4 regions of the Limosilactobacillus sp. C0001E2 genome follow, and region 1 is predicted to be linked to each of the others. Evidence: predicted binding sites of a transcription regulator. Region 1 holds the regulator's gene; each other region holds the start of a gene.
What was found. The regulator HrcA, encoded in region 1, represses chaperone genes, less so after heat shock. The targets are predictions, from matches to a motif close to TTAGCACTCNNNNNNNNNGAGTGCTAA.
Positions count from the first base shown of each region.

Region 1 (3,521 bases):
GAAGCTGTACTCGGTGTCGAGTATAAGTAAAACTACTGATTAGATAAATGATTAAGAACGGACAAGAAAATCGTACCAAATCAATTGCTAAGCTGAATCTGAGGTGGTATAGCAAACTTAATAGAAAGGCTAAGCTGATTACGATGAGATAAACAATTACGGTTGGCAGAATTTGCCTAATGAAATAGTTATTTTTCATTGACTTTCACCAAACGATAGCCGAGGCCGCGATCAGTTCGTAATGTATCTGCCAGATCAATGGTTGTTAACTTGGCTCGAAGACGGCTGATATTGACGCTTAATGTATTTTGATTTAAGAATTTACCGCCTTGCCACAGCCACTCCAGTAATTGATCTTTACTAACTGTCTGCCCTAGATGGTTAATAAGAACTGTCATCATGGCTCCCTCGGTAGGTGATAATTTAATCTGTCCTGACGGATTACTTAACACATTAGTAAGTGGATTAAATTGGTTTTCTTCCCAAGTTAAGTTTTCACTAAGAGCATTATTGTCTTTGAATCGGCGTAATTGCGCTTGAATTTTTGCTAATAAGACTGCCATTGAAAAGGGCTTCATAATGTAGTCATCGGCACCCGTTGCAATCGAATGCATAATATTTTGGTCGATATCTCCTGCTGAAATGACAATGATTGGAGCGTTGGTTTGTTTACGGACTTCGTGAATCCAGTAATAACCATCAAAAGTTGGCAAAGTTATATCAAAAAGAATTAGATCCGGTTTAGTGTCATGAATTTCATTGGCGACGTTTTGCCAATTATGAACAGTGTTTACTTGGTATTGCCATCTCTGCAATGCGTTTTTAATTTGTTGGATTAGTGGCTGATGATCTTCAACGATAAAAATAGTTGTCATGGTATTCTCCCTGTACGAATTTGAAAATTAATGGCGGCTAGCACGGTGACTGCTTGAACCATTAATTTTGTGAACGCGGCGTTTAAAGTGCGGATGTTGACTGACAACCAGGTGAAAGTTTTTCATTTTACCATTAAAGGGTTGGTTGCTAAGCCGAATTCTTGTCCAGGTTTCCATCGCGTGAATCATTTGCTCTAAGCTATGGAGTTGTTCACGGTCACCTTCTCGAACTGCGGCATCGTGAATATCGGATCGTAACCGGTGGACAAAATCATTGTGGTAGTTTAGCAAAACATCGGTTAATGGGGCGTGACGATACTCATTAAATAATTTTTGAATTAATACCATTGCTTCATGGGTATTTTTTGGTTGAATATAGTTATGACGTTCTGACTTTACTTCTCCTAGAAAATGTTTGACTATTCTTGACTTTTAGAAAGATGGTTGGTATATTATAAAGTGTGTCTAGCACTCAGCCATGAAGAGTGCTAAAAGGAAGTGATCAAAATGCTAACACAGCGTCAAGAAGCAATCTTAAAAGCAATTGTTCGACAGTATACGGACACTGGGCAGCCTGTAGGCTCCAAAGTGCTCGTTGGTCAATTACCAATGAAAGTCAGTTCAGCAACGATTCGTAATGAAATGGCTTATTTGGAGCATGAGGGAATGGTTACGAAAGAACATTCTTCTTCGGGCCGGATTCCTTCAAAAAAGGGCTATCGATATTATGTCGACCATTTACTTGATCCAGATAGTGTTTCTGATAACGATTTAGTAGTTATTCAGAATTCGCTAGGTACGAACTTTGCCAAACTTGACGAGATCATTTCGCACTCTGCTGATATTTTATCACAGTTGACTTCATTAACTGCATTTACAATTAAGCCGGAACCAAAGGATGCCCGTTTGAGTGGGTTTCGTTTGGTGCCATTAGGTAATCAAAAGGTTATGGGAATCTTGATCACAGATACTGGTGACGTTGAAAACCAAACTTTCCGTATTCCACGGGATATGGATACCGATGCACTAGAGGCAGTTGTCCGGATGATTAATGATCAACTGACCGGCAAGACTTTAGTTGAAGTTGTTCGACGACTGCAGACTGACTTGCCGATTCAGGTTCATCACTATTTAGAAAGTCCGGAAGGCTTTTTGGATATTTTCGACAACATTATTTCCCAGGCGGAACGTGAACGCTTCTTTGTTGGTGGTCGACTTAATTTAATGGGAATTGCTGGTAAGCAAAGCCCTAGTGAAATGAAGGCATTGTATGAACTGTTAGACACAAATGACCGGATTTCACGCATTATTGATTCGGATAGTGAGGGATCTGGGATTACTGTCAAAATTGGTAATGAGATTGCGAATAGTGATGTTTTAAATAACTACTCGTTAATTACTGCTAAGTATAATGTTGATCAATACGGTGAAGGAATGATTGCTGTATTGGGGCCAACCGCCATGCCATATTCACGAACGATTGGAATCGTGGATGCATTTCGAAAGGAACTAGCTAAGCGGTTGCTTAACTATTATCATCATTATTATGGTTCTTAGGAGGGATTAAATGGCCAAGCAAGAAAAGGCAAACGAACGTAGTTCAGCGAAAGAAAAAAAGACTGCTGAGCAAACTCAAAAAGCTTCATCAGTAAAAAAGAATCAAACTCCTTCAGCTACTGATGAATTAAAGAAACAGGTTGCTGATCTTAAAAACCAGCTTGAAGAAAAGGACAATCAATTTTTACGGGCTGAAGCTGAAATCCAGAATATGACCAAACGTTTTGAAAAAGAACGAAGTCAAATGGCAAAATACGATGGACAAGATTTGGCAACCAGTATTTTACCAGTGCTCGACAACTTAAAGCGAGCATTAGCCATTGACGTTTCTGATGAAAATGGTCAGCAGTTGAAGAAGGGTATCCAAATGGTCCATGATCATTTAGAGAAAGCGTTAGCTGATCATGACATCAAAGAAGTTGATGCATTAGGAAAGCAGTTTGATCCGAACACTCAGCAGGCGGTCCAAACGGTCGCAGCAAGTGGTGATCAAAAAGCTGACACCGTTGTTCAAGTTCTCCAGGCTGGTTATGTTCTGAAGGACCGGGTTTTACGCCCAGCAATGGTTGTTGTAGCTCAATAATGGAAATTAGTTAATAAAAAAGAGGGATAATTATGGCAAGTAACAAGATTATTGGTATCGACTTAGGGACTACCAACTCCGCGGTTGCCGTTATGGAAGGTAATCAACCAAAGATTATTACTAACCCTGAAGGTGGCCGGACTACTCCATCAGTTGTTTCATTTAAGAATGGTGAAACCCAAGTCGGAGAAGTGGCTAAGCGACAAGCAATTACAAATCCAAATACTGTGAAGTCAATTAAGAGCCACATGGGTGAAAAGGACTACACAGTTGATATTGAAGGTAAAAAGTATACTCCACAAGAAATTTCAGCAATGATTCTTCAATATTTGAAGAAGTACGCTGAAGACTATATTGGTGATACAGTTGATAAGGCGGTCATCACTGTTCCAGCTTACTTCAATGACGCCCAACGGCAAGCTACGAAGGATGCTGGTAAGATTGCTGGTTTAGATGTTAAGCGGATTATTAACGAACCAACTGCTTCATCATTAGCTTATGGTCTA
Region 1 is NZ_JBWPXC010000005.1:29,761-33,281, reverse strand. Features, by position in the region: gene AC1EKL_RS06430 (sensor histidine kinase) at 1-199, opposite strand, end outside; gene AC1EKL_RS06425 (response regulator transcription factor) at 189-875, opposite strand; gene AC1EKL_RS06420 (hypothetical protein) at 903-1,223, opposite strand; gene hrcA (heat-inducible transcriptional repressor HrcA) at 1,383-2,432, shown strand; gene grpE (nucleotide exchange factor GrpE) at 2,443-3,015, shown strand; gene dnaK (molecular chaperone DnaK) at 3,048-3,521, shown strand, end outside.

Region 2 (3,521 bases), on a different contig from region 1:
AAGAATTAACGTCCCGGTTTAAATGATAAGTCTTTTGATCGGTATATTGGTATGAATCATACGTCAGTTTAATCTTCCCCTTGACTCTTGCAGCGTGATCATCATGGTGATTAACCACTAGTCCCGTGCTTTCTCCTGCCGCTTGCAACTTATGGATTCCATGATAAGTTGCCACATCAACAAGTGCGATTAGAACCGCCAACACTGCCACAATTGAAATCCAGTAAACCTTATTATGGTACCAAACTCGCTTCATAACTAAATCCTCCCAAATCTAACTCGCTAGAATTACAATAATCGTTAACGATACGAAAAATACTAAATTAGCTACAACGCTGATCAAGGCACCAATTCCCGCAGAATTTGCATTCATCGGTCGTTCTTTTCTCCACACTAAAAATAAAATCAACCCTACTAATGGAATGAAGAAGCCAAGTATGGCCCAACCAAAACTTCCTGAATCTACAGAATGGGAATGAACACTATTCCCAACATTTGGTACGACAGCTTCAATTTTCTCCGCGGATTGTTCTGGCACTTGTTCTGAAGATTCCAGTTGACTACTAGAATGGTCATTTTCTAATGCTCCAGGAACTGGTTGACCACAATGTGGGCAAACTAGTAAGCGTTCCGCCATTGACTGGCCACAACGTTGACATTTTTTCATTTTAATCCTCCCTAAAAATTAACCTCCTAAATCGCTAAAAATATATCAAATTATCAATAAGTAGTCAATGGTCAGTCAACAATCCTATCTAGCTAGGAATATCATCATTGTTAAACCAGCGTTGCAAGTGATATCATCCGATAAAAAACGTTTGATTGAAGTCACAAAAAAAGCAGGAATCAAATGATTCCTGCTCATAATTTAATAATTAAACTGATTACTTTTCGTCAGCTGGCTTTTCTTTAGCCCACTTACGAATTTCTTCAATCTTCTTTTCCTTTAATGCCCGCTTGTACTTAGGAGCAACTGGACGACGGCCTTGTACGCCATGTGGATGTGCTTTACGCATGTCAATATGCCTCCTTTAATATATTATCGTTAATAATCAACATTCCGATTATAACTAAATGCTGCAAAAAGCGCAACCTTTCCATCCAGAACCTGTAATTTTTAACCACTCCTTAAAGTTAGACCATTTTATGCAAACGTTTATCAAAACTGTAATGATAAACTTCTTGATAACTATACCAATTTAAGATAATATGGAAACTGTTAAAAGATCACGGTGTTTAACTTAATTAACCAATTCAAACACCAAACTAAGATGGAGGATTATTATGTCCAAGCAAGACTTACAATTCAAAATGTTTGAAATTAAACCAGATCAAGATCGAGATCAATTAGATAACGAATGTGCTGATTTAGAACTGGACCTAATTGCAGAAAACTTAAAATAGTACTTGAGAGGATGAATAAAATTCAACCTCTTTTTTCATCAGTAATTTTATTTGACCTTTCTTGACCTATAGGGTAAAATACAATCATACGTTAGCAATTAACGCTAATAAGTGCTAAAAGGAGGCCACTTAATATGAATTTAGTTCCAACTGTGATTGAACAATCATCACGTGGTGAACGTGCTTATGATATTTATTCACGGCTTCTCAAGGATCGGATCATTATGCTTTCTGGTCCCATTGAAGACGACATGGCAAATTCAATCGTTGCGCAACTTCTTTTCTTAGACGCGCAAGATTCAACCAAAGATATTTACTTATACATTAATTCACCTGGTGGTGTTGTTACGTCCGGAATGGCAATTTATGATACGATGAACTTCATTAAGGCAGATGTCCAAACCATCGTTATTGGGATGGCTGCTTCAATGGCAAGTGTCCTCGTTTCATCCGGTGCTAAGGGCAAGCGGTTTGGTTTACCACACTCCCAAGTGTTAATTCACCAACCTTCTGGTGGTGCACAAGGTCAACAAACCGAAATTGAAATTGCTGCAACAGAAATTTTGAAGACTCGTAAGATGATTAACGAAATTCTAGCAGAAAATTCCGGTCAACCAATCGAAAAGATTAACCAAGATACTGAACGGGACCACTACTTAACTGCTCAAGAGGCGGTTGATTATGGTTTACTGGATGGCATCATGGAAAACAAGCCAAAGGCAAACTAAGGCTACTAACTCAAAAAGGTGTTGCGAATTATCGCAACACCTTTTTTATTGGCCACTTTTTATCTTATCCGCGTAAGCATTCAACTTTCTTAATCGGTGATTAACCCCTGATTTAGATATTGGCCCACCAGGAACTAACTCCCCGAGCTCCTTTAAACTCACTTCTGGATGGGCCAACCGTGTCATAGCAATTTCCCGTAATTTCTCTGGAATGTTGTTCAAACCGACATGCTGATCAATAAATTGAATGTTTGCGACCTGCTTATTAGCCGCATTGGCCACCTTATCCATATTGGCATTTTCACAATTAACAAGCCGATTCACGGAATTGCGCATGTCACGCACGATTCGAATGTTTTCGAACTCTAACATGCTATTGGTCGCCCCAATTAATTGTAAAAAGTCAGCAATCTTTTCTGCTTCTTTCAAATAGACAATATACCCGCTCCGTCGGGCAGTTGTACGCGCGTTCAATTGAAAATGATTGATCATTTCGGCAATCATCTCGTTATGCTCTTCATACAAGGAATAAATTTCCAAGTGGTAGCGGGAAGTTTCAGGATTATTAACTGAACCGCCTGCCAAAAAAGCTCCCCTTAGGTAAGACTGAATCATCAAATCATTTTTCAGAAGCTGAACTGGGACCCGCTCCATAATATGGAAGCCGTCTAAAATCCCCAATTCCGTTAATAATCCTTTCACGTGATACCGCAGACGGACAACATAGGTATTATTCTTTTTCAATTTCATTTTTCGTCGCACCACGATTTCTGATTCAACATTATAGAAATCTTTTAACAACGAATAAATTCGCCGGGCAATTGCCGGACTCTCTGTCTGGACACTTAGTACCATCTGCTGATTAGCAATTCCTAGCGCCCCATTCATTCTGATTAAGGCCATTAATTCAGCCTGTGCGTTATCCTTATGCACCGTTAAGCCAGTTAATTCTTTTTTGACCTGACTTGCATATGACATCTAATCACCCTTTCTCAATCAGCATGAACATCGTGGAGCCGGTTAAGCAATTCGCTTACTACCTTATCCCGATCATGGAACGCCCCATTATCACGTAATCGCAAGAAATTAGCTGAAATTACCCGACAGCCCTGATCCCGTAATCCAGCAAAATCATGCGTAACGGGCTGCGAAATCTCATTCCATTCCTGAAAATTAATGTAATCCTTCGGCACCGGTTGAACATTTACTAATACCGTATCAATAAACTGCTCACCGAGGTGGCGGTTCAATACCCGGACATGATCAGCATCCGTAAAATGATCCGTCTCACCCTTCTGGGTCATAATATTACAAATATAAACAACTTCCGCCTTCGTCTTTTTCACTGCCTCACCAACATTACTAATCATGAGGTTCGGTAAAATACTA
Region 2 is NZ_JBWPXC010000003.1:113,199-116,719, reverse strand. Features, by position in the region: gene AC1EKL_RS04275 (hypothetical protein) at 1-256, opposite strand, end outside; gene AC1EKL_RS04270 (zinc ribbon domain-containing protein) at 275-667, opposite strand; gene AC1EKL_RS04265 (hypothetical protein) at 885-1,016, opposite strand; gene clpP (ATP-dependent Clp endopeptidase proteolytic subunit ClpP) at 1,539-2,132, shown strand; gene whiA (DNA-binding protein WhiA) at 2,178-3,110, opposite strand; gene AC1EKL_RS04250 (gluconeogenesis factor YvcK family protein) at 3,125-3,521, opposite strand, start outside.
Region 2: a site for HrcA is predicted at 1,496-1,522, ahead of clpP (ATP-dependent Clp endopeptidase proteolytic subunit ClpP). Genes of this name have one in related genera too.

Region 3 (3,521 bases), on a different contig from region 1:
GCTCTTGATAGCCAACTTTAAGTTCTTGAACGTCTAAGACTTCGTTCCCACTGTCCTTAGCAGAGTGAAACGCAAAGTGGATTGAACGGTCATCAACTGTTGGTCGTTCTAGTCGTTCCATTTTATCTAATTGTTTTTGTCGCGCTTGAGCACGTTTAGTGGTGGAAGCGCGCACGAGATTTTTATTAACAAAGTCTTCCAGTTTTGCAATTTCTTTTTGTTGCTGATCATAGTGTTTTTGTTCAGCTTGGATGCGGGCCGTCTTTTCTTTGGTAAATTGTGAATAGTTACCAGAATAACGAGTTAGAGTTTGATTTTCTAAATCGTAGACTTGGTTAACCACGCGATCGAGAAAGTAACGGTCGTGCGAAACTACCAGCACAGAACCAGCATAGCCGCGGAGGTAGTCTTCTAACCAGCTCAAAACATTCATATCTAAATGGTTCGTTGGTTCATCTAAGATTAACAGGTCAGGTGCTTGTAAAAGAATCTTGGCAAGGGCCAGCTTAGTTTTTTGCCCTCCGGAGAGTGAGTTGATGGGTAGATCATACATCGAGGAATCAAAACCAAACCCGGTTAGCACACCCCGCATTTTAGATGCATATTCAAAGCCACCACGCTCCTTAAAGGTGGTTTGGAGGTCGTCATATTGCTGGATAACGTGCTGGTATTGATCAGTAGTACTATCCAATGTCGCTAATTGTTCCTCCAGTTGGTGAATTTCAGCCTCCATTTTATGTAATGGCGTGAAAACCGAATCTAATTCAGCCCAAATTGTGTTTTGTGAATCTAATCCCTGGTCTTGAGCTAAGTATCCAATGGTAAGGTGATGGGCTTTTGAAATTGTTCCTTCATCTGGCTCTGTAATGCCGGCAATCATTTTCAGCAGGGTTGTTTTACCGGCACCGTTTCTACCCACGAGGGCAGTTCGACTATGCTCGTTAATTTGCATATTGACATTGTGAAATAAAACGTCAGCACCGAAGCGACGTTCGACATGGTTTGCTTGGAGTAATATCATTCAGTAACCGCGTTTAATTTCAGTATTAATAGTATTCTAAAACGATTTTAGCATAAAAAAGCAGTAACTACTAAATGGATCTTTTCTTGCAAAAAGGTTCACAAAGTTAGAATAAGTTGCTAGAATATCAAGTAGGTTAATTCACAAACGTTTTAAATTGAATGGAGGAATTTGGTTATGCCAACGCGTAAAATCCCGCGGGCAACAGCCAAGCGTTTACCAGTATACTATCGGTATCTAAATGCTTTGCTAAATGCTAATAAACGTCGAGTATCATCAACGGAACTTTCAGAGGCGGTTCAAGTTGACTCGGCAACTATCCGGCGTGATTTCTCATACTTTGGTGAGTTGGGAAAACGTGGATATGGGTATGATGTTGAGAGTCTTATTAAGTTTTTTAAGGGAATTTTGAACCAGGATAAGCTCACAAGTGTAGCGTTAGTTGGGGTCGGTAGTTTAGGAAGTGCTTTAATGAACTACAACTTCCACCAAAGCACTAATCTGCGGATAAGTGCTGCTTTTGACCCTAAGCCAGCCTTAGCCAACACCATCAAGAGCGGTATTCCAGTTTACCCAGCTAACGAACTAAAAAAACAGATTAAGGAACAACAGATTGATGTGGTGATTTTGACGGTTCCGGCATCCCAAGCACAATCAGTCACGGACGATTTAGTTGAAGTGGGTGTTCACGGAATTTTAAACTTTTCGCCAGTTCGTTTGTCAGTGCCGGATAATGTGCAAGTTCAAAATATTGACTTGACAAACGAACTCCAAACATTAATTTACTTTATTGAAAGTAATCATCTTAATGGACAAGACGAATAAAACAAGAATTGCCGGGCGTTGCCCGGCTTTTTTGCTAATTTAAGTTGAATTAGTCAAAAAAGGTCAAACTTTTTAGTTGTAATTAGGCAAGATGATGTTATACTAAGAAATGTGGTTATCACTTAAGACGTTTAAGTGCTAACACTCACTACTAAATAGTGCTAAATGATTACAGAAATTAATGATATTTGGAGGGGTTAACGTGTTAAAGCCATTAGGAGATCGCGTGGTTATGAAGGCCGCAGAGGAAAAAGAAGAAACTGTTGGAGGGATTGTTTTAGCTTCCAACGCTAAGGATAAGCCAACTACTGGTGAAGTTATCGCTGTTGGCGATGGTCGAGTTCTTGATAATGGGACCAAGGTGCCAGTTAGTGTTAAGGTTGGCGAAACAGTCCTCTTTGATAAGTACGCTGGTAATGAAGTTGAATACCAAGGCGATAAGTACTTAGTTGTTCATGACAAGGACTTAGTTGCGGTTGTTGATTAATTCATTAACAAATTAACTTTTCTTACAATGAGGTGAAAATTTATGGCAAAAGATTTGAAATTTGGTGAAGATGCACGTAAGTCAATGATGGCTGGTGTTGACAAGCTTGCGGATACAGTTAAGACGACAATTGGCCCTAAGGGACGGAACGTGGTTTTGGAACAAAGTTATGGTTCACCAACAATCACTAATGATGGGGTTACGATTGCCAAGAGTATTGACTTAGACAACCACTTTGAAAATATGGGAGCTAAGTTAGTGGCTGAAGTTGCTTCCAAGACGAATGATATTGCTGGTGATGGGACCACGACTGCTACTGTCCTTACCCAAGCCATTGTTAACGAAGGAATGAAGAACGTTACAGCTGGTGCTAATCCAGTTGGTGTTCGGCGCGGGATTGAAAAGGCGACTAAAGCTGCTGTAGCAGCATTACACAAGATGAGCCATGATGTTAAGACCAAGGATGACATTGCACAAATCGCTTCAATTTCAGCTGCTAACCCTGAAGTTGGTAAGTTGATTGCTGACGCCATGGAAAAGGTTGGTCATGATGGTGTCATTACAATTGAAGATTCCCGTGGTGTTGAAACTAGTGTGGACGTGGTTGAAGGGATGAGCTTTGATCGTGGTTACATGTCTCAATACATGGTTACCGATAATGACAAGATGGAAGCAGACCTTGATAACCCATACATCTTGATTACAGATAAGAAGATTAGCAACATTCAAGACATTCTTCCATTATTACAATCAGTTGTCCAAGAAGGTCGTTCCCTCTTGATCATTGCTGATGATATTACCGGTGAAGCATTACCAACCCTTGTTTTGAACAAGATTCGGGGAACCTTTAACGTATGTGCTGTTAAGGCGCCTGGTTTTGGTGACCGGCGGAAGTCTCAATTACAAGATATTGCGATTTTGACTGGTGGAACAGTTATTTCCGATGATCTTGGGATGCAATTAAAGGACGTTACTGTTGATCAATTAGGTCAAGCTAACAAGGTTACGGTTACAAAGGATGCTACCACCATTGTTGACGGTAGTGGTGACAAGAATGCCATTGCTGAACGGGTGGACCAAATTAAGCAAGCAATTGCTAAATCAACTTCTGACTTTGATAAGGAAAAGCTTCAAGAACGTTTGGCTAAGCTTTCCGGTGGTGTTGCTGTTGTTAAGGTAGGTGCCGCT
Region 3 is NZ_JBWPXC010000003.1:84,060-87,580, forward strand. Features, by position in the region: gene AC1EKL_RS04125 (ABC-F family ATP-binding cassette domain-containing protein) at 1-1,021, opposite strand, end outside; gene AC1EKL_RS04130 (redox-sensing transcriptional repressor Rex) at 1,199-1,846, shown strand; gene groES (co-chaperone GroES) at 2,049-2,333, shown strand; gene groL (chaperonin GroEL) at 2,376-3,521, shown strand, end outside.
Region 3: a site for HrcA is predicted at 1,962-1,988, ahead of groES (co-chaperone GroES). Genes of this name have one in related genera too.

Region 4 (3,521 bases), on a different contig from region 1:
GTACCCAGGTGCAGAACCAATTAATTTGGATGTTGACATCTTATCCATGTATTCGGACATGTCGAAACGGATCATGGCGTCCTTTGAGCCAAAGAGTTGTTGGGCTAATTGCTTGGCAGTTTCAGTCTTACCAACCCCAGTTGGACCCACGAAGAGGAAGGAACCAATTGGGCGGCCGGACTTGTTCAAACCAATCCGGTTCCGACGAATGGCCCGTGCAATCTTATCGACAGCTTCCGTTTGTCCAATAACGTGAGCGTCAAGCTTTTTGTCAAGATCCTTGAGTTGTGTTTCTTCTTGCTTTTGCAAATCACCGACCGGAATGTTGGTCTTTTCTTCAACAATATCCTGCATATCCTTAACGGTTACCGTTGCTTCATCTTCAACTTTGTTTTCTTCAGCGGCTTTCTTAGCCTTGGTCAAGCGAGTAACCTGATCCCGATAAAAGGCCGCCTTTTCATAGTCTTGATTATCAACGGCTTGCTGCTTATGGGCTTCAGCAGTGTGGATTTCATTTTCAATTGCGGCCGGATCGACATTCTTTAAAGTCAAGTTCTTCCGTGAACCCGCTTCATCTAAGAGGTCGATCGCCTTGTCTGGCAGGAACCGATCTTGGATATAACGATCAGATAGCTTGGCAGCGGCCACAATGGCATCATCCGTGTACTTGACGTGGTGATAGTCTTGGTAACGGGTCTTGATCCCGTTTAAGATTTGAATAGTTTCGTCAACGGAAGGTTCTTCCACTTGAACTGGTTGGAACCGCCGGGCTATCGCACCGTCCTTTTCAATCTTCCGGTATTCATTTAAGGTCGTAGCACCAATTAATTGGAAATCACCACGTGCCAGAGCAGGCTTCAAAACGTTCCCGGCATCCATGCCGCCTTCTGCGTTTCCGGCACCCATGATTTCATGGATTTCATCAATAAAGAGAATGATGTTCGGGTTCTTCGAAACTTCCTTAATTAATTGTTGCATCCGCTGTTCAAATTGACCACGAATTCCAGTCCCTTGAACAAGGGAAACCACGTCTAAACGAATAATTTCCTTATTTTGCAGTTTTTCTGGAACGTCACCCGATACGATCGCGGTAGCGAGTCCTTCTACGACCGCCGTCTTACCAACTCCGGCTTCACCAATTAAAACCGGGTTATTCTTGGTCCGCCGGTTGAGAATTTCAACGACCCGCTTAATTTCATTATCACGGCCAATAACCGGGTCAATTTTTCCTTGGCGGGCAAGGTCCGTCATATTGATCCCAAATTGAGCGAGCATGCCGCCTTTACCGCCACGACCGTTGCCACCTTGACGTTGGTTTTGGGAAGCACCAGCTGCGGCTTGACTTTGCATATTATTGAGTGCCTTCATAAAGTCGTCCATGTTACCGAAGGCAAATCCGCCATTATTCATATCATTTCCTCCATTCATCATATTTAATTGTTGATTGTTAAATTCTTCATAACATTTTTGACAGAGGTCGACCTGCATTTTCTGACCATTAACCATCATTTGTAGATGAATGGTTGCAGGATTTTCGTGACAGTTTTGACATAACATTGTCGAAAGATACCTCCTTCATTAATTTCAAAAAAGTTTGACCTTTCTTGACTATTGATTATAATTATACTTACTTTTTTTCAGAAAGCAAGGGAATGCACTGATTGAGTGAATTGTGAATAAACGCTGTTGGATCAAGCGTTATCGCCGTTTAATCACCTCTGCATCCAAATAAATTTTAGCACTCTTTATGAATGATTGCTAAATTGGTGCGAAAATCATGTATAATATAGTAGAAACTTTTTAAAGGGGATGATGGGTTGTCAGAAATTGATTACCAAGCACAATTGGATCAACTGCATGCGGGAAAGGTGAAAGAACTGATCATTAAGCCGGAACAGTTCATGGATTTTCAAAATGTGTTTCAAAGTTATCAATACCGTTCCCAAATTGAGGGGGATGCCAAGCATGGTGGAGAAATTCACTATCATCTAATTAGTGAGCGGGCTGAATCGTAATTTTTACGCTTGTATTTACCGCTTACAATCGCTATAATAAAACAAAGTAAAGCGCGAAAAGTGCTGCTTAACTATTATTGTTCTAAGGAGAATGATTATAATGGAAAAACGTGATTTTACTATTACTGCTGAAACTGGAATCCACGCACGTCCTGCAACGATTTTAGTACAAACTGCTTCAAAGTTTACTTCAGACATTACCTTAACTTACAACGGTAAGAGCGTTAACTTGAAGTCAATCATGGGTGTAATGTCACTTGGTGTTGGTCAAAACGCTGAAGTAACAATCTCTGCTGAAGGTGACGACGAAAAGGATGCCATTGCAGCAATCGAAGACACAATGAAGAAGGAAGGACTGGCTGACTAATCATGTCCCACACACTCAACGGCATTGCTGCCGGTGGCGGGATTACCATCGCACCGGTCTATGTCATGGGGGCATCCAGTCTGGCCGCACCTAATAAGGTCGCGGATGATGAGAATCATGAAGCACAGCGGCTTCGTGATTCTTTTTCTTTAATTAACCATGATTTGCGACAAATTGGTGACCAGGCGGAAGCAGAATTTGGTCGACCAATTATGACCATTCGGACGCTCCAGACCGTTATCAATGATCCAGCCGTCCGCCAACTGGCGATGGATATGTTAATTGAAAACCATTGGACCGCTGAGTGGACGGTGGAACAGTTGGTAGATCGTTTACAAAAGCTGTCCACGATTGCAGTCAGCAGTCCTTTTTGGGTCGGGGTGGTTCATGACCTTGGCCAACGCCTTTTGAGCCACTTGTTACAAGAGCCGATTCCAGATGTTGCTAATTTAGACCACCGGGCGGTTGTAATCGCCCATTCAATTAGTCCAACTCAGGTTGTTCGCCTTGATCGTCAATTAGTTGCTGCCCTGGTAACGGATGAAGGCGGTGCAACATCACATTTCTCTTTATTATCCGAAGAACTAGCCATTCCAAGTGTTGTAGCAACTCATGGAGTGACCAAATATGCTCATGATGACATGGTGGCAATTGTGGATGGTATTCACGGTAAGGTCATTTTGCAACCTTCACCGCAGGAGATTGATCAATACCAGAAAATGGCCGGCCAGTATGCACGTGAAAACAGTGCACTTGGTAAGTTGAAACATCAGGAAACGCGCAGTACTGACGGGCAGCGGATTCGGATTGCTGCAAATATGTCCTTGCCAGACGAAATTAATTCCATTACACATAGCGGTGCGGAAGGGGTTGGATTATTCCGGACGGAATTTATGCTAATGGAGGATGCCCGGTTTGCCAGCGAGGATGCCCAATTTGCGATTTATAAGCAGGTTGCTACTGCCATGCCAGAACGACTAATTGTGGTTCGGACTCTTGATATTGGTAGTGATAAATTAGTTCAGGACGCAAGTTATGATGATGGTAGTAACCCGGCGCTAGGATTGCGAGGCTTACGGCTCGGATTAGCTCATCAAGAGTTACTTCGTCCGCAAATCCGCGCGTTACTGCGGGCAGCT
Region 4 is NZ_JBWPXC010000009.1:4,428-7,948, reverse strand. Features, by position in the region: gene AC1EKL_RS07905 (ATP-dependent Clp protease ATP-binding subunit) at 1-1,557, opposite strand, end outside; gene AC1EKL_RS07900 (hypothetical protein) at 1,818-2,015, shown strand; gene AC1EKL_RS07895 (phosphocarrier protein HPr) at 2,116-2,382, shown strand; gene ptsP (phosphoenolpyruvate--protein phosphotransferase) at 2,385-3,521, shown strand, end outside.
Region 4: a site for HrcA is predicted at 1,736-1,762, ahead of AC1EKL_RS07905 (ATP-dependent Clp protease ATP-binding subunit). Genes of this name have one in related genera too.